Regions from separate parts of the Streptomyces sp. NPDC026575 genome, predicted to be linked through region 4. Evidence: riboswitches for the same ligand, from Rfam matches in the RefSeq annotation. Region 4 holds a riboswitch; each other region holds the start of a gene.
The links. Region 4 has a riboswitch for cobalamin ahead of cobN (cobaltochelatase subunit CobN). Riboswitches for the same ligand answer to the same signal wherever they lie in the genome.
Positions count from the first base shown of each region.

Region 1 (5,807 bases), on a different contig from region 4:
GCCGGTGCGGCCGGTATCCACTACGAGGACCAGCTGGCCTCCGAGAAGAAGTGCGGCCACCTCGGCGGGAAGGTGCTGGTGCCGACCTCGCAGCACATCCGCACCCTCAACGCCGCCCGGCTCGCGGCCGACATCGCCGATGTGCCGACCTTCATCGTCGCCCGCACCGACGCCCTGGCGGCCAACCTGCTGACCAGCGACGTCGACGAGCGCGACGCCGAGTTCGTCACCGGCGAGCGCACGGCGGAGGGCTTCTACCGGGTCCGCAACGGCATGGCGCCGGTCATCGCCCGCGGCCTGGCCTACGCCCCGTACGCCGACCTCATCTGGGTGGAGACCGGCACCCCGGACCTGGCGCAGGCCCGTGCGTTCGCCGAGGCGATCCACGCCGAGCACCCGGACCAGATGCTGGCCTACAACTGCTCGCCGTCGTTCAACTGGAAGGCCGCTCTCGACGACGACCAGATCGCCAAGTTCCAGCGGGAGCTGGGCGCGATGGGCTACCGCTTCCAGTTCATCACCCTGGCCGGCTTCCACTCCCTCAACCACGGCATGTTCGACCTGGCGCGCGGCTACGCCGAACACGGTATGACCGCGTATGTCGACCTGCAGGAGCGGGAGTTCGCCGCGCAGGCGGAGGGCTTCACCGCGGTCAGGCACCAGCGCGAGGTCGGCACGGGCTACTTCGACCTGGTCTCCACCGCCGTCAACCCCGCCTCCTCCACCACGGCCCTGACCGGCTCCACGGAGGAGGAGCAGTTCCACTAGGCCGCCCCTTCCGGGCGTCGGTCCGGTCCGTCCCCTCCTGAGCGGGGGTCGGACGACCGTCCCGTCCGACCCCCGCTCCGCTCCCTCCCGCAGGAGAACCCGATGACCACCAGCGCCCTCGCCCACCGTGTCCGCGTCCTCGGCGCCCCGGGCGACCGTCACGACGAGATCCTCACGCCCGCCGCCCTGGACTTCCTCGGGCACCTGGCCGCCGCCTTCGGCGAGCGCCGGCGGGACCTGCTGAAGGAACGCCGCCGACAGGCCCTGCGCCTGGCCGCCGGCTCCCCGCTCGACTTCCCGCTGGTCACCGCCGCCGTGCGGGCCGATCCGTCGTGGCGTGTCGCCGCGTCCGCTCCGGGCCTGACCGACCGCCGCGTCGAGATCACCGGCCCGCCGGACCGGCGGATGACGGTCAACGCGCTCAACTCCGGCGCCCGGGTGTGGATGGCCGACTTCGCGGATGCCACCGCCCCCACCTGGGACAACGTCATCGGCGGGCAGCTGAACCTGCGCGACGCCATCGACCGGCGCATCGACTTCACCAGTGACGACGGCAAGGAGTACCGGCTCTCCGACCGCGACCGGCTCGCCACCATCGTCGTCCGACCGCGCGGCTGGCACCTCGACGAGGGGCACCTGGAGTTCGCCGGCGGACCGCTGCCCGCCGCGCTCGTCGACTTCGGCCTGTACTTCTTCCACTGCGCGCAGCGCCAGATCGACGCCGGGCACGGCCCGTACTTCTCCCTGCCGAAGCTGGAGAACCGCTACGAGGCCCGGCTGTGGAACGATGTGTTCGTCCTGGCCCAGGAGCTGCTCGGCATACCCCGCGGCACGATCCGCGCCACCGTGCTCATCGAGACGATCACCGCCGCCTTCGAGATGGAGGAGATCCTCTACGAGCTGCGCGAGCACAGCTCCGGCCTCAACGCCGGCCGCTGGGACTACCTGTTCAGCCTGATCAAGACCTTGGGACACCGCACCGGCTTCCTGCTGCCGGACCGGGCGAAGGTGACGATGACCGCGCCCTTCATGCGGGCGTACACCGAACTGCTGGTGCGCACCTGTCACCGGCGGGGCGCCCATGCGATCGGAGGCATGGCCGCGCAGGTGCCGAGCAGGGATCCGGCCGCCAACGAGGCGGCGCTGGCCAAGGTCCGGCTGGACAAGGAGCGCGAGGCCGAGGACGGCTTCGACGGCTCCGGGGTGGCCCATCCCGGGCTGGTGCCACTGTGCCGCGAGGTGTTCGACGACGTGCTCGGCGAGCGGCCGCAGCAGATCGACCGTTCCCGCGACGATGTGGCGGTGAGCGCCTCGGACCTGCTCTCGGTGCGCCGGATCAGCGGCCCGCCCACGGCGGAGGGGGTGCGCGCCAACGTCGCGGTGGCCCTGCGCTACTTCGCCGCCTGGCTGAGCGGCCAGGGGGCGGTCGCCCTGTACGGCCTGATGGAGGACGCCGCCACCGCCGAGATCGCCCGTGTGCAGATCTGGCAGTGGCTGCGCCACCGGGTCGTGGACCGGGAGACGGTCCGGCGGCTGCTCGACGAGGAACTCGCCGCGCTCGGTGCCGAGTACCCGTGGGCGCCTCTCGAAGAGGTGCGCGCGCTCTTCGAACGGACCGCGCTGGCACGGGAGTTGCCGAGCTTCTTCACCCCGGACGCCTACGCCCGCCACCTCGTGCGGAACGCGGAGCCGCGGTCATGAGCGCGGGCATCCAGCGCGTCGGGGTGGTCGGCGGCGGTCAGATGGGCGCGGGCATCGCCGAGGTGTGCGCGCGGGCCGGTCTCGACACCGTGGTCTGCGAGGCCGACGCCACGGCCGCCCGTGCCGCGCGGGAGCGGGTGGCCGCCTCGCTCGACCGCGCCGTGCGGCGGGGGAAGCTGGCGCCGGTCGCCGCCCAGCAGGCCCTGGACCGGCTGCTCTTCACCGGCAGCCTGGAGGACCTGGCGGACCGGCAGCTCGTCGTCGAGGCCGTCGTGGAGAACGCGGAGGCCAAGACGGAGGTGTTCGCCGCACTCGACAAGATCGTCGAGGATCCCGGGGCGGTGCTGGCGACCAACACCTCCTCCCTCCCCGTCATGCGCCTGGGCATGGCCACCAACCGCGCAGACCGGGTCGTGGGACTGCACTTCTTCAACCCGGTCCCGGTGCTGCCGCTGGTGGAGATCGTCACGTCCCTGCACACGGCACCGGAAACGGTCGCCGTCGTGGCGGACTTCGCCACCGGCACCTTGGGCAAGACGGTCGTGCGCTCCCAGGACCGGGCCGGCTTCGTCGTCAACGCCCTGCTCGTCCCCTATCTGCTCGCGGCGATCCGCATGGCGGAGTCGGGCTTCGCCACCGCCGCGGACATCGACACCGGCATGGAGCTGGGCTGCGCCCACCCCATGGGGCCGCTCAGGCTCGCGGACCTGATCGGGCTGGACACCGTCGCCTCGATCGCCGAATCGCTCTACGACGAGTTCAAGGAACCCCTCTACGCCCCGCCCCCGCTGCTCCAGCGGATGGTCGAGGCGGAGCTGCTGGGCCGCAAGACCGGCCGGGGGTTCCACCAGTACGACCAGAGCTGAGGATCTGGTCCGGCCGGGCTGAGGGGCCCGGACCGCGCCGCCGGCCGAGGGACCCGGCGGCTGCTCACAAGGGAGGGCGGGAGACGCATGTGCGGCGTTTCCCGCCCTCGTCGCGCTTCACACCTGTCGCTCGCGTGGCTCACCTCACCTTCCGAATGGTGGACCTGGACGTACCGCATCGCTCGACGGCCCTTAGGCTGACCCGTGCAGCTGGTTCGCCCCGTCCGCCAGGCGGGATGCGTCGCAAGAGGGAACCCGGTGGGAATCCGGGACTGCCCCGCAGCGGTGAGCGGGAACGACCGCCGTCATACGCACTGGGTCCGACGAGAGGGCCTGGGAAGCGACGGCCATTAGATGTCCTCCCCCGCGAGGACGTGCCCGCGAGTCCGAAGACCTGCCATCTGCCCGGGTGCGGACGACTCGCACCCGGATATCCCGGTGACCTCGTGGGCGGGTCGGCGTACATACCAGGCGGATGACCGCGCCTTACCGCGCGAGGTCGTCTCGCACGGTTCGCTACCCCTTCGCGCCTTCGTCCCGTCGCCGGGATCTCAGGGATTCATCTCGCGAAGGAGATCTCCGTGAACACCAAGTCCGCAGCCGCGGCAGCGCGGGCCACCGTGTACGGCTACCCGCGCCAGGGCCCGGACCGGGAACTGAAGAAGTCGATCGAGGGCTACTGGAAGGGCCGCGTCACCGCCGACGCCCTCCGCGCCACCGCCGCCGAACTGCGCCGCACCGCCTGGCAGCAGCTGGCCGGGGCGGGCCTCGACGAGGTCCCGACCGGCGACTTCTCGTACTACGACCACGTCCTGGACACCACCGTCATGGTCGGGGCGATCCCCTACCGCCACCGGGACGCCGTCGCGGCCGATCCGCTCGACGGCTACTTCGCCATGGCGCGGGGCACGCAGGATGTCGCACCGCTGGAGATGACCAAGTGGTTCGACACCAACTACCACTATCTGGTGCCCGAGTTGGGGCCCGACACGGTGTTCACCGCCGACTCCGCCAAGCAGGTCACCGAGCTGAAGGAGGCCCTGGCGCTGGGGCTGACGGCCCGGCCCGTGCTGGTCGGTCCCGTCACCTATCTGCTGCTGGCCAAGCCCGCGCCCGGCGTGGTCGCCGACTTCGACCCGCTGACCCTCCTGGACCGCCTGCTGCCCGTGTACGCCGAGGTCCTTGCCGACCTGCGCGCGGCCGGCGCCGAATGGGTGCAGCTGGACGAACCCGCTCTCGTCCAGGACCGCACACCGGCCGACCTCAGCACCGCCGCCCGCGCCTACCGCGAGCTCGGCGCGCTGGCCGACCGGCCCAAGCTGCTCGTCGCCTCCTACTTCGACCGGCTGGGCGACGCGCTGCCCGTGCTGGCCAAGGCCCCGGTCGAGGGACTCGCGCTGGACTTCACCGAGGCCGCCGCCGGCAACCTGGAGGCCCTCGCGGCCGTCGGCGGACTGCCGGGCAAACGGCTGGTCGCCGGCGTCGTCAACGGCCGCAACATCTGGGCCAACGACCTGGAGAAGTCCCTCGCCACGCTCGGCACCCTCCTCGGCCTGGCCGACCGGGTCGATGTGTCGGCCTCCTGCTCCCTGCTGCACGTCCCGCTCGACGCGTCGGCCGAGCGGGACATCGCCCCGCAGGTCCTGCGCTGGCTGGCCTTCGCCCGGCAGAAGACGGCCGAGATCGTCACCCTCGCCAAGGGCCTGACCCACGGCACCGGCGCCATCACCGCCCAACTGGCCGCGACCCGGGCCGCCCTGGCTTCCCGGGCCGACTCCCCCATCACCCACGACCCGGCCGTCCGCGCCCGTACCGGCGCGATCGGCGAGAGCGACGCCCGCCGCTCCCAGCCCTACGCCGAACGGACCACGGCCCAACGCGCCCACCTCCGCCTGCCGCTGCTGCCGACCACGACCATCGGCTCCTTCCCGCAGACCGGTGAGCTGCGCACCGCGCGGGCCGATCTGCGCGCGGGCCGGATCGACACGGCCGGGTACGAGGAGCGGATCAAGGCCGAGATCCAGGAGGTGCTCTCCTTCCAGGAGAAGGCCGGTCTGGACGTCCTCGTCCACGGCGAGGCCGAACGCAACGACATGGTCCAGTACTTCGCCGAGCAGCTCACCGGCTACCTCGCCACGCGGCACGGCTGGGTCCAGTCCTACGGCACCCGCTATGTCCGCCCGCCGATCCTGGCCGGCGACATCTCCCGCCCCGAGCCGATGACCGTGCGCTGGACGTCCTACGCCCAGTCGCTCACCGACCGCCCGGTCAAGGGCATGCTCACCGGCCCGGTCACCATGCTCGCCTGGTCCTTCGTCCGCGACGACCAGCCCCTGGGCGACACCGCCCGCCAGGTCGCCCTCGCCCTGCGCGACGAGGTGGCCGACCTGGAAGCGGCCGGCACCTCCGTCATCCAGGTGGACGAGCCGGCCCTGCGCGAGACCCTGCCGCTGCGCACCGCCGACCGCCCCG
Region 1 is NZ_JBVHQM010000005.1:160,857-166,663, forward strand. Features, by position in the region: gene aceA (isocitrate lyase) at 1-768, shown strand, start outside; gene aceB (malate synthase A) at 871-2,469, shown strand; gene ACZ4NB_RS08705 (3-hydroxybutyryl-CoA dehydrogenase) at 2,466-3,335, shown strand; cobalamin riboswitch at 3,530-3,751, shown strand; gene metE (5-methyltetrahydropteroyltriglutamate--homocysteine S-methyltransferase) at 3,917-5,807, shown strand, end outside.
Region 1: another riboswitch for cobalamin. It lies ahead of metE (5-methyltetrahydropteroyltriglutamate--homocysteine S-methyltransferase); the one in region 4 lies ahead of cobN (cobaltochelatase subunit CobN).

Region 2 (5,807 bases), on a different contig from region 4:
CGACGGCCTCCTTGAGCATCTCGGTGACCTGCTGCTCCAGCTTGTCGTCGAAGAGCTCGGGCTCCTCCTCGCGGACCGTGTCCACCACCGAGAACGCGAAGTCCATGTGCATGGACTCGTCGCGGAAGACCCAGTTGGTGCCGGTGGCCAGCCCGTGCAGCAGACCGCGCGAGCGGAACCAGTAGACGTACGCGAAGGCGCCGTAGAAGAACAGCCCCTCGATGCAGGCCGCGAAGCAGATCAGGTTCAGCAGGAAGCGGCGCCGGTCGGCCTTGGACTCCAGCCGGTCGATGCTCTCGACCGAGTCCATCCACTTGAAGCAGAACTCGGCCTTCTCCCGGATGGAGGGGATGTTCTCCACGGCCGCGAAGGCGGCGGCGCGGTCGTCCGGGTCGGGGAGGTAGGTGTCCAGCAGCGTCAGATAGAACTGGACGTGCACCGCCTCCTCGAAGAGCTGACGGCTCAGGTACAGCCGCGCCTCGGGGGAGTTGATGTGCTTGTAGAGCGTCAGCACGAGGTTGTTGGCGACGATCGAGTCACCGGTCGCGAAGAACGCGACCAGCCGGCCGATCATGTGCTGCTCGCCCGGCGAGAGCTTGGCGAGGTCGGCGACGTCGGAGTGGAGGTCGACCTCCTCCACGGTCCAGGTGTTCTTGATCGCGTCGCGGTAGCGGTCGTAGAAGTCCGGGTACCGCATGGGACGCAGCGTCAGCTCGAAGCCCGGGTCGAGGAGGTTCTTCTCGCCGGTGGTGGCGGTGTGCGCGGCAGCGGCGGTGGTCTGGTCGGTGGTCATTACTGGCAGGCCTCGCAGGACTCGGGGTTTTCCAGGGAGCAGGCGACCGCCTCGGGGTCGGTGGCCTGCTGCGGGACGGGCACGGTGGCGGCGGCCGCGGTGCCGCGGGCCGACTGGGCGATCCGGGTGGCCGGGCGCGACCGCAGGTAGTACGTCGTCTTGATGCCGCGCTTCCAGGCGTAGGCGTACATCGAGCTGAGCTTGCCGATGGTCGGCGACGCCATGAAGAGGTTCAGCGACTGGCTCTGGTCGAGGAACGGCGTACGGGCCGCGGCCATGTCGATCAGGGCGCGCTGCGGGATCTCCCAGGCGGTGCGGTACAGCGCCCGGACGTCCTCGGGGATCCACTCGACGTCCTGCACCGAGCCGTTCGCCTCGCGCAGCGCGTCACGGGTCCGCGCGTCCCACAGCCCCAGGGCCTTGAGCTCCTCGATCAGATACGCGTTGACCTGGAGGAACTCACCCGACAGCGTCTCGCGCTTGAAGAGGTTGGAGACCTGCGGCTCGATGCACTCGTACACGCCCGCGATCGAGGCGATGGTCGCGGTCGGCGCGATGGCCAGCAGCAGCGAGTTGCGCATCCCGGTCGCGGCGATCCGGGTGCGCAGCGCCGCCCAGCGGTCCGCCCAGCGGGGCTCGGCGTTCGGGTAGTGGTCCGGGTGCAGCACACCGCGGGCGGTGCGGGTCGCCGACCAGGCCGGGTGCGGGCCGTGCCGCTCGGCGAGATCGGCGGACGCCTCGTACGCGGCGAGCATGATCCGCTCGGAGATCCGGGTCGACAGCTCCTGCGCCTCGGCCGAGTCGAACGGCAGCCGCAGCCGGAAGAAGACGTCCTGCAGGCCCATCAGGCCCAGGCCCACCGGGCGCCAGCGGGAGTTGGAGGCCCCCGCCTGCTCGGTCGGGTAGAAGTTGATGTCCACGACGCGGTCGAGGAAGGTGACGGCGGTACGGACCGTGGCGTCCAGCTTCTCCCAGTCCATCTGTCCGTCGTCGCCCAGGTGGGCGGCGAGGTTGACCGACCCCAGGTTGCAGACCGCGGTCTCCCCGTCGTTGGTCACCTCCAGGATCTCCGTGCACAGGTTGGAGGAGTGCACGACCTGGCCGGGCTCGGCGGTCTGGTTGGCGGTGCGGTTGGCGGCGTCCTTGAACGTCATCCAGCCGTTGCCGGTCTGCGCCAGGGTGCGCATCATGCGGGAGTACAGCACCCGCGCCGGGATCTGCTTGAGCGCCCGGCCCTCGGCCTCGGCCCTGCGGTACGCGGCGTCGAACTCCTCGCCCCACAGGTCCACCAGCTCCGGGGCGTCCGAGGGGGAGAACAGCGACCAGTCGGCGTCCGCCTCCACCCGGCGCATGAACTCGTCCGGGATCCAGTGCGCGATGTTCAGGTTGTGGGTGCGGCGGGCCTCCTCACCGGTGTTGTCGCGCAGCTCCAGGAACTCCTCGATGTCGGCGTGCCAGGTCTCCAGGTAGACACAGGCGGCGCCCTTGCGCCGGCCGCCCTGGTTCACGGCCGCGACCGAGGCGTCCAGGGTGCGCAGGAACGGCACGATGCCGTTGGAGTGCCCGTTGGTGCCGCGGATCAGCGAACCGCGGGCGCGGATGCGGGAGTACGACAGGCCGATGCCGCCGGCGTGCTTCGACAGCCGCGCCACCTGGTGGTAGCGGTCGTAGATCGAGTCCAGCTCGTCCAGCGGGGAGTCCAGCAGGTAGCAGGACGACATCTGCGGGTGGCGGGTGCCGGAGTTGAACAGGGTGGGGGAGGAGGGCAGGTACGACAGCGAGCTGGTCAGGCGGTACAGCTCGGCCACGTCGTCCAGGGCGCGCTCGCTGTGGTCCTCGGCGAGGCCGCAGGCCACCCGCAGCAGGAAGTGCTGGGGCGTCTCGATGACCTGGCGGGTGGTCGGGTGGCGCAGCAGGTAGCGCGAGTGCAGGGTGCGCAGTCCGAAATAGCCGAACCGGTCGTCGGCGCCGTCGGCGAGCGCCCGGTCGACCAGGGCGTCCAGCCGGGCGGCGTGGGTCCGTACGAACTGTGCGGTCTCGTCGGCGATCAGCCCCTCGCGGTGGCCGACCTCGACGGAGGCGGAGAAGGCGACCGCCCCCTGTGCGGCCGCCTCCTCCGAGATCGAGAGGGTGAGCAGCCGCGCGGCCAGCCTGGAGTACTGCGGTTCGTCACCGATCAGTCCGGCCGCGGCCTCGATGGCCAGCGACCGCAGTTCGAACTCGCCCGCGCCCTCGTACCGGCCGCGCAGGGCGGCGGCGGCCACCTTGCCGGGGTCGGTCGCGGTCAGGTCCTCGGTCAGCTTCGTCAGGGTGCGCAGCAGCGCGACGCCCGGGCCGTCCTCGCCCGGACCGCCGTCGGCGGGGGCGGCAGGCGCGGTCACCGCAGGCTGCACGACCTCGGCGTTGGACGCGGGCTCCGTTGGCGCGATGGTCACGTGATGCTCTCCCTCACTCGGCGGGGGCCAGGAGGGGGCGCGACGGCCGCACGCGCGCATGCCGCACCCCGTGACGGTCAGGGGTGCGCGGGCACACCGCGCGGCGTCCACCGGCCCAACCCTCGGGGCCCGGACGTATCGACGTCCGCACCCATGGCGGTGCGGGCGTACCGTCGGCAGGTCCTCGGACTTCACGGGCGCGCGGCAGGGCCCTTTCCGGGCACTGGGCGCGCTCTTACACCGTTGCGGGACAGTTCCGGATTCCCACCGGATTCCCCTGCGGCGACAGCGAAGACGAGCATACATGTGGTGGTGGCTCCACGCGTGCACCCCCACATCTAGTGTGTTGAGAGTGATCATGTGGTGCCTGTCAGTGGCCTCGCACCGGGGCGGCGCCGTGTGCGGCGGTCCGTACAACGCCACGGGCCGCCGCGCCCCGAAGGAGCGCGACGGCCCGTGGCCGCAGGCGAGTCGGTGGTGTCAGTGCCCGGCGGGTGCCCCCGCCGTGGCCGGCGGCAGGTCCGCCGAGACGCCCTCGTCGCCGATGTCCGCGGTGTAGTCGGCGGGAGAGGTCTCGTCGACGCCGTCGGGGGCCTTGAGGGCCTTCAGGGCGACGGTCAGGACGACCGTCACCACGAGGTTCAGGACGAGGGCGGTCAGGCCGATGTAGCCGATCTCGCCGATGCCGGGGATCTCCTTGCTGGAGCCGCCGAAGTGGGCCTGGGTCGGGCTCGCGACGCCGTACGCGGCGAGCGTGCCGTAGAGCATGCCGACCGCCCAGCCGGTCAGCAGCGCCCAGCGGTGGAACCAGCGGGTGAACAGGCCGCCGACCAGGGCCGGCAGGGTCTGCAGGATCCAGATGCCGCCCAGCAGCTGGAAGTTGATGGCGACGGTCTTGTCCATGGTGAGGACGAAGACCAGGGCGCCGACCTTGACCAGCAGGGAGACGAGCTTGGCGACCCTGTGCTCCTGCTCGGGCGTGGCGGCCGGCTTGAGGAAGTCCTTGTAGACGTTGCGGGTGAACAGGTTGGCCGCGGCGATCGACATGATGGCCGCCGGGACCAGCGCGCCGATCCCGATCGCGGCGAACGCGACGCCGGCGAACCAGCTGGGGAACATGTCCTCGAACAGCTGCGGGATGGCCAGCTGGGGGTTGCCCTGGATGTCCGTACCGGCCTTGATGGCCATGAAGCCGAGCAGCGCCAGCAGGCCCAGCATCAGGGAGTACAGCGGCAGGATGGTGGTGTTGCGGCGGATCACGTTGCGGCTGCGCGAGGAGAGCGTGGCGGTGATCGAGTGCGGGTACATGAAGAGCGCCAGCGCCGAGCCGAGCGCCAGGGTCGCGTACGCCCACTGCGCGTTGGGCCCGCTGGTCAGCTCGCCGCGCGGTTTGCCGGGGACGGCGCCGGGCTCGGCGAACGCCTTGCCGGCGGCGTGGAAGATCTGGTCGAAACCGCCCAGCTTGATCGGGATGTAGACGATCGCCACGATGATGACCAGGTAGATCAGCCCGTCCTTGACGAAGGCGATCAGGGCGGGCGCACGCAGGCCGGAGGAGTAGGTGTACGCCGCCAGCACCGCGAAGGCGATCAGCAGCGGCAGGTCCTTGACGAACCAGTTGGTGTGCGCGCCGCCGCCGATGCCCAGCACGTCCAGGACGGCCTGGATGCCGACGAGTTGGAGCGCGATGTACGGCATGGTGGCGAGGATGCCGGTGAGCGCCACGGCCAGCGACAGGCCCTTGGAGCCGAAGCGTCCGCGGACGAAGTCGGAGGTGGTGACGTAGCCGTGCTTGTGCGAGACCGACCACAGGCGGGGCAGGAAGGTGAAGATGAGGGGGTAGACCAGGATGGTGTACGGGACGGCGAAGAAGCCGGCCGCGCCCGCCGCGTAGATCGCCGCCGGTACGGCCACGAAGGTGTAGGCGGTGTAGAGGTCGCCGCCCAGCAGGAACCACGTCACCCAGGTGCCGAAGCTCCGCCCGCCCAGGCCCCATTCGTCGAGGTTGGCGGACTGCTCGGCCTTGCGCCAGCGGGCCGCCAGGAAGCCCATGACCGTCACGGCCAGGAAGAAGAAGACGAACACGGCGAGCGCCACGCCGTTGACGCCCTGGGTCGAGGAGGCCGCGAGCGCGGTGGCGGCGCCCGTTGCGGAGAGCGCGTCGGTCACTGGGCACCGCCCTTGCGGGCGCGCTGCTCACGCTGCACGAGCTTGTACGCCACCATCGTCAGCGCCGTCGAGATCGGCACCCACAGCATCTGGTACCAGTAGAAGAACGGGATCCCGATGAGCGTGGGCTCGATCCGGGCGTACGAACTCACCCACAGCATCGCCACGAACGGAGCGAGCAGGCACAGGCCGGCCACCGCACGTGTGGGTGTGACGATCTGTCTGCTGCTGGGGGCTTCGGCTGGCTCTGGCATCGCGTGGCTCCGTCCGTGGCGGCGAACTCCTGTGCAATCGGCTGAAAATCTATGGCAGGGCCGTGGCACGCGTCACTAGCTGTCCGCATATCGGTACGAAGAATCCGAGCGGGGGAGCGGTGAGCAGGCGGAGTTCACTCCGTGGGGCGCTGCAGC
Region 2 is NZ_JBVHQM010000006.1:6,188-11,994, reverse strand. Features, by position in the region: gene ACZ4NB_RS09855 (ribonucleotide-diphosphate reductase subunit beta) at 1-793, opposite strand, end outside; gene ACZ4NB_RS09850 (ribonucleoside-diphosphate reductase subunit alpha) at 793-3,228, opposite strand; cobalamin riboswitch at 3,387-3,536, opposite strand; gene mctP (monocarboxylate uptake permease MctP) at 3,709-5,397, opposite strand; gene ACZ4NB_RS09840 (DUF3311 domain-containing protein) at 5,394-5,651, opposite strand; gene ACZ4NB_RS09835 (GntR family transcriptional regulator) at 5,786-5,807, opposite strand, start outside.
Region 2: another riboswitch for cobalamin. It lies ahead of ACZ4NB_RS09850 (ribonucleoside-diphosphate reductase subunit alpha); the one in region 4 lies ahead of cobN (cobaltochelatase subunit CobN).

Region 3 (5,807 bases), on a different contig from region 4:
TCCTGCGGCGGAGGCGCCCCGCCCGGACCGCCCCCGTCGGGGCCGCCGTCCGGACCGTCCGGCTCCGGATCGTCCTCGCCGTCCGCGCCCTCGTCCGCCCCGCCGAACTCCTCCAGCGTCCGGTCGAGCTTGTCCTCGTCCAGGCCGGGGGCGTCGAAGGGATTGCGGCGCCTGCGGTGCGGCAGCGCCAGCAGCGCCGCCTGCCGGACGTCCTCCTCCTCGACGTCCCCGCGCCCCGCCCACGCGGCCAGCGCCGTGGCGGTGCGGGCCATCACGATGTCCGCGCGCATCCCGTCCACCTCGAAGGCGGCACAGGTCGCCGCGATCTGGCGGAGCGCCGCGTCGCCCAGCACCACGCTCGGCAGCAGCTCCCGGGCGGCGGCGATGCGCCCGCGCAGCGCCTCCTCCTCGGCCGCCCAGCGCGCCGCGAAGCCTGCCGGGTCGGCGTCGTACGCCAGCCGCCGGCGGACCACCTCCACCCGCTGCTCCGGCTCGCGCGAGGCCGCGACCTCGACCGTGAGCCCGAACCGGTCCAGCAACTGCGGCCGCAGCTCGCCCTCTTCGGGGTTCATGGTGCCCACGAGCAGGAAGCGCGCCGCGTGCCGTACGGAGACGCCCTCGCGCTCGACGTAGGAGGCGCCCATGGCGGCGGCGTCCAGCAGCAGGTCCACCAGGTGGTCGTGGAGGAGGTTGACCTCGTCGACGTAGAGGATGCCGCGGTGCGCGTCCGCCAGCAGTCCCGGCTCGAATGCCTTCACGCCCTCCGACAGGGCCCGTTCGATGTCCAGCGCGCCGACCAGCCGGTCCTCGGAGGCGCCGACCGGCAGCTCGACCATGCGCGTCGGGCGGTGCTCGACGGCGCCCGGCTCGTGCGGCCCGTCAGGGCAGCCGGGGTCGGGGGCGGCGGGCGCGCAGGCGAAGCGGCAGCCGCCGACCACGTCGACGGCCGGCATCAGGGCCGACAGCGCACGCACCGCGGTGGACTTCGCGGTGCCCTTCTCGCCGCGTACCAGCACACCGCCGACCGCGGGGCTCACCGCGTTCAGCAGCAGCGCGAGCCGCAGGTCGGCCATCCCGACGACCGCGGTGAAGGGGTACTGCGGGGTCGTGTTGTGCACCGTTGTCATGCCTTGTCATCCTCCACGTCGCCGGCCCGATCCGTCCCATGCGTACCCCTCATGGCGCCCCCGGAGGCACGAACGGCAGCCCCTCCGGCACCCCTTCCTCGATCAGCCGCAGCAGCGCGTCGGTGTCCGCGTGCTCCTCGATCAGATCGCCCAGCCGGTCCAGCTGCTCCTCGCGCAGCGCGGCGAAGCTGGTGTCGGGGGCCGGGACGAAGGCCCGCCCCGCGTCCGCCGCCACCCGCCGCAGGAACGCCCGGCGGAAGCCGTCGCTCTCCAGGGAGCCGTGCCAGTGCGTGCCCCATACGGAGCCGACCCGGCAGCCGTCCAGGAACGCCTCGTCGCCGCCGGTCACTTCGGCGACGCCGTGGTGGATCTCGTACCCCTCCACCGGCTCGCCCAGCGCCGCCCCGGCCGGCCGCGCGAGGGTCTTCTCCGCCGCGAACCGCACCCGTACGGGCAGCAGCCCCAGCCCCTCGACCGTGCCCGCCTTCGACTCGACCTCGTCCTCGATGCGCTCGCCCAGCATCTGGAAGCCGCCGCAGATGCCCAGCACCGGGCGGCCCTCGGCGGCCCGCCGGGCGATCGCGTCCGCGAGACCGCGCTCGCGCAGCCACGCGAGCGCCCGGACGGTGCCCCGGGTCCCCGGCAGCACCACCAGGTCCGCGTCGGCCAGCTCCTCGGCCCGGTCCACGAACCGCACCACCACGCCCGGTTCGGCGGCCAGCGCGTCCACGTCCGTGAAGTTCGACATCAGCGGTACGGCGGCGACCGCGACCCGCAGCACGTCGGCGCCGTGCGGCGGCGCCACCGTGCTCTCGCGCACCGCACCGCGCAGCGAGACCCGCAGGCCGTCCTCCTCGTCGATGCCCAGCCCGTGCGCGAACGGCAGCACGCCCAGCGTCGGCCGCCCGCTCAGGCGCCGCATCATCTCCAGGCCGGGCTCCAACAGCGTCACATCGCCCCGGAACTTGTTGACGAGGTACCCCGCCACCAGCGCCTGGTCCTCCTTCGACAGCAGCGCGGTGGTGCCGAAGAAGGACGCGAACACCCCGCCGCGGTCGATGTCGCCGACCACGACGACCGGTATCCGGGCGGCTCGGGCGATGCCCATGTTGACGATGTCGGTGCGCCGCAGATTGATCTCCGCGGGGCTGCCGGCGCCCTCGCAGATCACCGCGTCATGGGTACGCCGCAGCTCCGCCAGGCAGTCGGTCACCGTGCCCAGCAACTGCTCCTGCCGGCCCGCGTGGTAGCCGCGGGCACTGAGCTCACCGACCGGCCTGCCCAGCAGCACCACCTGGCTGCTGCGGTCGCCGCCCGGCTTGAGCAGCACGGGGTTCATCAGCGCGGTCGGCTCCACCCGCGCCGCGGCGGCCTGCATCGCCTGGGCCCGGCCGATCTCCGCGCCCTCGCGCGTGACGAACGAGTTCAGCGACATGTTCTGCGCCTTGAAGGGCGCCACCCGCACGCCCTTGCGCACCAGCCAGCGGCAGATCCCCGCCGTCACCACGCTCTTGCCGGCGTCCGACGTCGTACCGGCCACCAACAGGCCCCCGCCGACGGTCCCGCCGGACGCCTTGCTCCGCCCGTTCACCGGCTCTTCCTCCCGCTCCCGCGGCGCGCCGCGCCCCCGTGGGACACCGCGCCCGCTACCAGCCGTCCCGCCACCGTCGCCGCCAGCGCCAGCGCGCTCACCTTCCGCGACAGCCGTACCGCCCGCTCGATGTCGCCCGCCGCGACCGGCCGCGCCCCGCCGTTGAGGACCGGGCGGTGCTCGACCCGCCCGCCGTACGCCAGCGTGCCGCCCAGCCGGACGCCCAGCGCACCCGCGAACGACGCCTCCACCGGGCCCGCGTTGGGGCTCGGGTGCGCGCCGCCGTCCGCCCGCCAGGCCCGCAGCGCGCCGCGCCGGTCGGGGCCGGCGAGCACGGCCAGGGTGGCGGTCAGCCGGGAGCCGGGCCAGCCGGCGAGGTCGTCGAGCCGGGCCGAGGCCCAGCCGAAGCGGCGGTGGCGCGGCGACTTGTGACCCACCATCGCGTCCAGGGTGTTCACGGCCCGGAACGCCACCAGACCGGGCACCCCGCCGAGCGCACCCCACACCAGGGCGCCCACCACCGCGTCCGAGGTGTTCTCGGCGACCGACTCCACCACCGCGCGGGCCAGCTGCGGCCCGTCCAGCGCCTGCGGATCGCGCCCGCACAGATGCGGCAACCGCTCCCGCGCCACGTCCAGATCGCCCACCGCGAGCGCCCCGCCTATGGCGCGTGCCTCCCGGCCCAGCGAGGTGCCGCCCAGCACGGCCCAGACCGTCGCCGCGGTCAGCGCGACCCGGGCGGCGCGCGAGGGTCCCGCGGCGCGCTGGAGCAGGGCGGCCCCGGCGGCCGCACCGCCCGCGCACAGCACGGCATGCGCCGTGCCGTACCCGCGGTGGTCGCGCCACAGCCGGCGCTCCACGGCGCCCGCGGCCCGGCCGAACGCGGCCACCGGATGGCCGCGCCGCGGATCCGCCGCGATCAGGTCGGCGAGAAAGCCCAGGGCCGCGCCGCACGCGTATCCCGCGTGTTCGCCGCGCATCGGGTCAGACCGCCGGAAGGGGCCCTGCGGGGGCGTGCAGTGGGGCTTTCGAAGGGCGGCCGGGCATGGCGGTATGTCCTCACTCAGGGTCCGCGCCCTGGCTCGACGTGACGGCGACAAGAGTCTCCTGGCTCCCGGATCGGCGTGGCCCCCGGCCTTCCAGTCCTGGTACGCCGTCAGACGTACGCGAGGCGGACCGTGGCCTTCGCTGGAGGAACGCTCCCCGGTGACAGTGGCGGGACCGCGCCGGATTCTCACCGGACTTCCTCATCTGTCGCCGATTGGCTCCGGCAGTCCACCACGCCCCGCGAACGCCCGTCAACTCACCCTTGACCTGCGACGCTGCCCCGTGGACGGCGCTGTGGCACACGCCACAGGGTGGCGGCCGCGTCACAGACGGTTGCCTGCGCCCCTGATCCCACGTCACTATCTGTGGCACGGGGGCGAAGGGGCCGCCGGAAGGGGGCTGGGGGATGCCGGAGAGCGCCGGTCATCACGAGATCCGCATCAGGATCACGGGGACGAACAATCCGCAGCAGGACATCGACGACCTCCAGGTGTGGCTGGAGCGCGAACCCTGGCTGAGCCGCCGGGACCACAGCTGGGAGCAGCGGCCGCGCCCCGCCCAGGAGGCGGCCGGCCCCGGCGACATGGCCGTGGGCGTGGACGACCTGATCCTGGTGATCGTCGGCGCGGTCGCCGCCGAGGTCACCAAGGGGCTGGGCATAGCCCTGCGGGAGTGGCTGCGGCGCCGCGGGGAGGAGCGGGCCGAGGGCGAGGCGCCCGCCGTCGACGCCGGCACGGGCGGTGAGCTGCAGGCGATCGGCGACACCGACCGCCCCGATCCGGGCGGACCGGCACGCGAGGGCGGCAGCACCGGCGAGGGCTGACCGGATGTCCGAATACGACGCGCGGGGCAAGATCAACCGGGCGCTGCTGGTCTGTGTCCACGACTACACCACGCTGACCGGCCTGCCGGCGGTGGAGGACAACGCCCCCGAGCTGCGGCGGGCGCTGACCGCCACCGACCTGTTCACCGCCGACGAGGTCACGCTCTGCCGCCCCACGGAGCCCTGGGAGCTGGGGCAGGCCCTCAAGGCCGCCGCCGACGAGGCCCGCGGTCTGCTGCTGGTGCACTTCTCCGGCCACGGCCGGGTCCGCAGCGACGGCGGCGATCTCCAGCTGATGGTCGGCTCCTCGGTGCCCCGGCAGAGCCACACCACCGTCTCCTGGCAGGACATGGTGCTCTCCTGCCTCGACAACGCGCGGGCCGAGCGCATCGTGATCGTCCTGGAGTGCTGCTACGCCGGCAACGCCGACGGCGCCTTCCACTCCCTGCGCAAACCCATGTCGCTGCTGATGGCCGCCCAGCCCAACCGCCGGATCTTCAGCGGCGAGGAGCCGGCCGGCGGCAGCCTCTTCACCCGCGCCATGGTGGAGGTCCTCGAACGCGGTATCCCCGGCCGGCGCTTCGTCGCCTTCGAGGACCTCGTACGCCAGCTGCGCACCCGGCTCGCCGACGAGCGGACCCCGATGGGGGACGTCTGGGAGCCGCGCTCCGCGAAGCAGAACACCCTCGACGACGTCATCCTGTCCTTCGCCACCCCCGAGGCCCCGCTGCCCACGCCGCCGCGGGTCCGTTTACGCCGCTGGTTCAACCAGCACATCCGGGCCCGGATGCGGCTCCTGATCGCGCTGTGCACCGTCCTCGCGCTCACCGCCGCCACGCTGATCACCCTGCACGCGCTGCGCCCGCTGCCGGACTGCCCGCCCGCCCTCGAACTGCGGCTGCTCACCGCCCCGGAGGCCGAACCCACCCTGCGCCAGGCCGCCTTCGGCTACGAGACGTCCGAGCTCAACACCCGCCCGCTGCACGGCGAGGACGATCTGCCCGCGGGCTGCCGGCGTGCCCAGATCACCGTCTACTCCGCCGCCAAGGACCAGGTCGACCAGGGCTTCGCCGCCGCCGACCGCTGGCAGGGACAGGCCCGGGGCACCGGCCGGGACCTCCAGGACGCCAAGGGCACCGACCCTCTCCACCGGCCGGGACCCCAACCCGACCTGTGGGTCCCCGAATCCACCGCCGACTACGAGGAGGCCCGTCGCGGT
Region 3 is NZ_JBVHQM010000007.1:68,346-74,152, reverse strand. Features, by position in the region: gene ACZ4NB_RS11830 (putative cobaltochelatase) at 1-1,127, opposite strand, end outside; gene ACZ4NB_RS11825 (cobyric acid synthase) at 1,177-2,718, opposite strand; gene ACZ4NB_RS11820 (cobalamin biosynthesis protein) at 2,715-3,698, opposite strand; cobalamin riboswitch at 3,819-3,967, opposite strand; gene ACZ4NB_RS11815 (hypothetical protein) at 4,172-4,588, shown strand; gene ACZ4NB_RS11810 (caspase family protein) at 4,593-5,807, shown strand, end outside.
Region 3: another riboswitch for cobalamin. It lies ahead of ACZ4NB_RS11820 (cobalamin biosynthesis protein); the one in region 4 lies ahead of cobN (cobaltochelatase subunit CobN).

Region 4 (5,807 bases):
TGTACGCCTCGGGGGCCTTGCCCTTGAGCGCCTTGACGGTGGCGACCATGCCTCCGTGGTACTGGAAGTAGTCGTCGGAGTCGGCGATGTCGTGTTCGCGGGTGTCGGTGTTCTTGGCCGCGACCGCGATCCGCTTGTAGGCGGTCTCCATCTCGTCCCGGGCCGGGCGGCCCTCCAGCCCGCGGCCGTAGGCGTAGCCGCCCCAGACGGTGTAGACCTCGGCGAGGTCGGCGTCCGTGCGCCAGTCGCGGGAGTCGATCAGCTGGAGCAGGCCCGCGCCGTAGGTCCCGGGGCGGGAGCCGAAGATCCGGGTGGTGGCGCGGCGTTCATCGCCGTGCGCGGCCAGGTCCGCCTGGGCGTGAGCCCGTACGAAGTTCTCGGAGGCGGGCTCGTCGAGCGAGGCGGCCAGCCGTACGGCGTCGTCCAGCAGGCCGATGACGTGCGGGAAGGCGTCCCGGAAGAAGCCCGAGATGCGCAAGGTGACGTCGATACGGGGGCGGCCCAGCTCGGTGAGCGCGATCGGCTCCAGGCCCGTTACGCGGCGCGAGGCGTCGTCCCAGACGGGGCGGATGCCCAGCAGCGCGAGGGCCTCGGCCACGTCGTCGCCGCTGGTGCGCATCGCGCTGGTGCCCCAGAGGGAGAGGCCGACGGACTGCGGCCATTCGCCGTTGTCGGTGCGGTAGCGCGTCAGGAGGGAGTCGGCGAGTGCCTGGCCGGTCTCCCAGGCGAGCCGGGAGGGGACGGCCTTGGGGTCGACGGAGTAGAAGTTGCGGCCCGTCGGCAGGACGTTGACCAGTCCGCGCAGCGGGGAGCCGGAGGGGCCGGCCGGGACGAAGCCGCCGTTGAGCGCGTGGACGGCGTGGTCGATCTCGTCGGTGGTGGCGGCGAGGCGCGGCACGACCTGGCGGGCGGCGAAGTCGAGGATGTCGGCGACCGCGTCCGGGTGGCCGTCGGCGATGCGGGCCACCGCGGCCGGGTCCCAGTCCGCGTCCTCCATCGCCTGGACCAGGGCGCGGGCCGTCTCCTCGGCCTCGTCGGCGGTCGTGCGGGTCGCGGCGGACTCGTCGAGGCCGAGCGCCTCGCGCAGACCGGGCAGGGCCTGTGTGCCGCCCCAGATCTGCCGGGCCCGCAGGATGGCGAGCACGAGGTTGACGCGGGCCTCGCCGGTGGGGGCGCCGCCCAGGACGTGCAGACCGTCGCGGATCTGGGCGTCCTTGACCTCGCACAGCCAGCCGTCGACATGCAGCAGGAAGTCGTCGAAGCCCTCGTCGTCGGGGCGTTCGTCCATCCCCAGGTCGTGGTCGAGCTTGGCGGCCTGGATCAGCGTCCAGATCTGGGAGCGGATCGCGGGCAGCTTGGCCGGGTCCATGGAGGAGATCGCCGCGTACTCGTCGAGGAGCTGCTCCAGGCGCGCGATGTCGCCGTAGGACTCGGCGCGGGCCATCGGCGGGACGAGGTGGTCGACGAGGGTGGCGTGGACCCGGCGCTTGGCCTGGGTGCCCTCGCCCGGGTCGTTGACCAGGAAGGGGTAGACGAGCGGGAGGTCGCCGAGCGCGGCGTCCGGGCCGCAGGCGGCGGACAGGCCCGCGTTCTTGCCGGGCAGCCACTCCAGGTTGCCGTGCTTGCCCAGGTGGACCATGGCGTCGGCGCCGAAGCCGCCGTCCTCCTGGGAGGCCGCGATCCAGCGGTAGGCCGCCAAGTAGTGGTGCGAGGGGGGCAGATCGGGGTCGTGGTAGATCGCGATCGGGTTCTCGCCGAAGCCGCGCGGCGGCTGGATGATGATCAGGAGGTTGCCGCGGCGCAGCGCGGCCAGGACGATGTCGCCGTCGGGGTCGCGGCCCGGTTCGCCCGCGTGGCTGCGGTCGAGGAACATCTCGCCCGGCGCCGGGCCCCAGTGCTCCTCGACGGCGTCGCGCAGCTCCTGCGGCAGCGTGGCGTACCAGCGCCGGTAGTCCGCGGCCGGGATGCGGACCGGGTTGCGGGACAACTGCTCCTCGGTGAGCCACTCCTGGTCGTGGCCGCCGGCCTCGATGAGGGCGTAGATCAGCTCGTCGCCGTCGCCGGACTCCAGACCGGGGACGGGCTCGGCGGTCTCGTCGCCGAAGTCGTAGCCCTCCGCCCGCAGGCGGCGCAGCAGGGCGACCGCGCTGGCCGGGGTGTCCAGGCCGACGGCGTTGCCGATGCGGGAGTGCTTGGTCGGGTAGGCGGAGAGCACCAGCGCCAGGCGCTTGTCGCCGGCCGGGATGTGGCGCAGCCGGGCGTGGCGCACGGCGATACCGGCGACGCGGGCGGCGCGCTCGGGGTCGGCGACGTACACCGGCAGGCCGTCCTCGTCGACCTCCTTGAAGGAGAACGGAACGGTGATCAGGCGCCCGTCGAACTCGGGGACGGCGATCTGGCTGGCGGCGTCCAGCGGGGACAGCCCCTCGTCGTTCTCCTCCCAGGCGCTGCGCGATCCGGTCAGGCACAGGGCCTGGAGGATCGGCACGTCGAGCGCGGCGAGCGCCCCCGCGTCCCAGGACTCGTCGTCGCCGCCGGCGGATGCCTCGGCGGGCTTGGTGCCGCCGGCGGCCAGGACGGTGGTGACGATCGCGTCGGCCGGGCGGAGGGCGTCGATCAGCTCCGGCTCGGGCGCGCGCAGCGAGGCGACGAAGAGCGGGCGGGCGCGGCCGCCGGCCGCCTCGATCTGCTCGCACAGGGTCCGCACGAAGGCGGTGTTGCCGCTCATGTGGTGGGCGCGGTAGTAGAGCACGGCGACCAGCGGGCCGCTGTCGTTGCGGCTCTCCCGGTCGAGGGGGCCCCAGGTGGGCGCGGGCGCCGGCGGCTCGAAGCCGTGGCCGGTCAGCAGGACGGTGTCGGAGAGGAAGCGGGCGAGCTGGTCGAGGTTGGCGGGGCCGCCGTGCGCGAGGTAGGCGTGCGCCTCGGCCGCGATGCCGACGGGGACCGTGGACTGCTCCATGAGCTGGGCGTCGGGGGCCTGTTCACCGGTGAGCACGACGACCGGCCGGTGCTGGTCCTCGGCGAGCAGCAGGTCCAGGCCCTCCTGCCAGGCGCGGATGCCGCCGAGGAGGCGTACGACGACGAGGTCGGTGCCCTCCAGCAGCGCGGGCAGCTCGGCCACGTCGAGGCGGGCGGGGTTGGCGAGGCGGTACGGCACCGGGCCCGTGGCCGCGCGGGCGCTGAGCAGGTCGGTGTCGGAGGTCGACAGCAGCAGAATCATGCGAGCGCAGGCCTTCCTCGGGGTGTCCGCGCCCCGGGTGGTCGTATGGACGGCGGGAGTTCCTGGCTCACCCGGCGCTGGCCGGGTTCACAGTGGCGGGACCGCGCCGGATTCTCACCGGGCTTCCTCCCTTGGGCGCCGTCGCTGGCGTCCGGTGGGCCAGCCGACCCACCGACCTGCATAGTAAGGGCTGCGGACGGCCGAGGTAAGCGGGCCCGGGGGCCGGCCGCCGGGGACCGCCGTGCTCCGCCCCGGCCGGGGCCGCGGCCGCGTGGGTGGCCGGTCCGCGCCTGGTCCGTGGCCGGATCCGCCCCGGATCGGCCGCCCGGCGTCGTGGGTATGCTCGCCGCCATGCCGCCCTCCCCCTCGATCCGGCCCCTGGGGTCCGAACCGCCCCTGCGGGACCGCGGTGACGCCTGCCCGGGGGCGCTGCGACTGCACCCGGCGGCCGACGGCGGGCTGGCCCGAGTGCGGGTGCCCGCAGGCGACTTGACGGTGCGTCAGGCCGAAGCGCTGGCCGACGCCGCGGACGCTCTCGGGGACGGCCGGCTCTCCCTGACGTCCCGGGGGAACGTGGAACTGCGCGGCCTCGCCGAGGGCTGCGGCGGCCGGCTCGCCGCGCTGCTGCGCGACGCCGGTCTGCTCCCCTCCGAGCACCACGAACGCCTCCGCAACATCCTCGCCTCCCCGCTGGCCGGGCTGGACCGGCACACCCCTGCTGACGTGCGGTTGTGGGCCCGTGACCTGGACTCTTCGCTCTGCGCGAGCCGGTCGGCGACCGCGCTGTCCGGCCGTTTCCTCTTCGTCCTGGACGACGGGCGGGGCGATGTGGCGGCGCTGGGCGGGGATGTGAGCTTGGTCGCAGAACCCTCCGTGGCGGCCGACCGGACCGGCGCCGGTGGCACGGCGCTGCTGCGGGTCGGTGACGATCCGGCGGCGCTGCGGATCGCCGGCCCGGACGCACCGCGCGCCGCGCTCACCGCCGCCCTGACGTTCCTGGACGCCGCCGCGGCGAGCGGCAGCGGCGCCTGGCGGATCCGCGAACTGCCCGAAGGGCACACGCTGACGACCCGGCACGTCGCCGAGCGGCTCCAGGCGGCGGGCATCACGGCGGAGCGGGTGACGGACGGGGCAGCGGCTCTGCGCTCGGCGACCGCGCGCGCCGAGGAGTTCCCCGACTCCTCCGCTCCAGGTGTGGTCGAGGGCGCCGACGGCCGCCGCGCCCTGTGCGTGCTGGCCCCGCTGGGCCGGCTGAGCACCGCCCAGTGGCGCCTGCTCACCGCCGTCGCCGCCCAGGACGGCTCCGGCGCACTGCGCCTGACGCCCTGGCGCGGAATCGTCCTGCCCGGTCTGGCGCCCGCCGCGGCCGCCGCCCGGTCGGCCGAGCTGTCCGCCGCCGGCCTGGTCACCGACCCGTCCTCCCCCTGGCACCGCCTCGGCGCGTGCACCGGCCGCCCCGGCTGCGCCAAGTCCCTTACGGACGTCCGCGCGGACGCCGCGGACGCGGTCGCCGCGGGCGCGCGGACGCCGGACGGCGGCCCGGCCGTCCCCGCGGGCGGCACGCCCGTCCACTGGTCCGGCTGCGAGCGCCGCTGCGGCCACCCTCACGGCACCTGGGTCGACGTCCTGGCAACGGCGGACGGCTACCAGATATCGGTCGTACGGCCGGATGCACCACCAGCAACGCAAGAAACGAGGCCACAGTGACCGCCTTCGACTACGAGAAGGACGGTGCGGCGATCTACCGCCAGTCCTTCGCCACGATCCGCGCCGAGGCGGACCTCGCCGGGCTGCCCGCCGACGTCAGCCGGGTGGCGGTCCGGATGATCCACGCCTGCGGCATGGTCGACCTCGTACGCGATCTGGCGTTCACCCCCGAGGTGGTGGCCAACGCCCGCAAGGCGCTGCGCGCCGGTGCGCCGATCCTGTGCGACGCCAACATGGTCGCCAGCGGCGTCACCCGCAAGCGGCTGCCGGCCGACAACGAGGTGCTGTGCACGCTCGCCGACCCGTCGGTGCCGGACCTGGCCGCCCGGATGGGCACCACCCGCAGCGCCGCCGCGCTGGAGCTGTGGCGCGACCGCATGGAGGGCGCCGTGGTGGCCGTCGGCAACGCCCCCACCGCGCTCTTCCGCCTGCTGGAAATGATCGAGGAGGGGGCGCCCCGGCCCGCCGCCGTCCTCGGCATACCCGTCGGCTTCATCGGCGCGGCGGAGTCCAAGGACGCGCTGATCGCCCACCCGTCGAAGCTGGACCACATCGTGGTGCGCGGACGCCGGGGCGGCAGCGCCATGGCCGCGGCCGCGATCAACGCCCTGGCAAGCGAGGAAGAGTAAGCGTGAGCGAGCAGCAGCTGACCGGTCGCCTCTACGGCGTGGGCCTCGGCCCCGGTGACCCGTCCCTGATGACCGTGCGTGCCGTCCAGGTCATCGCCGCGGCCGACGTCATCGCGTACCACAGCGCCCGGCACGGACGGTCCATCGCGCGCGCGATAGCCGCCGAGCATCTGCGCGCCGACCACATCGAAGAGCCGCTGGTCTACCCGGTCACCACCGAGTCCACCGACCACCCCGGCGGCTACCGCGGC
Region 4 is NZ_JBVHQM010000002.1:30,880-36,686, forward strand. Features, by position in the region: gene cobN (cobaltochelatase subunit CobN) at 1-3,220, opposite strand, end outside; cobalamin riboswitch at 3,255-3,403, opposite strand; gene cobG (precorrin-3B synthase) at 3,572-4,927, shown strand; gene ACZ4NB_RS02500 (precorrin-8X methylmutase) at 4,924-5,556, shown strand; gene ACZ4NB_RS02505 (precorrin-2 C(20)-methyltransferase) at 5,559-5,807, shown strand, end outside.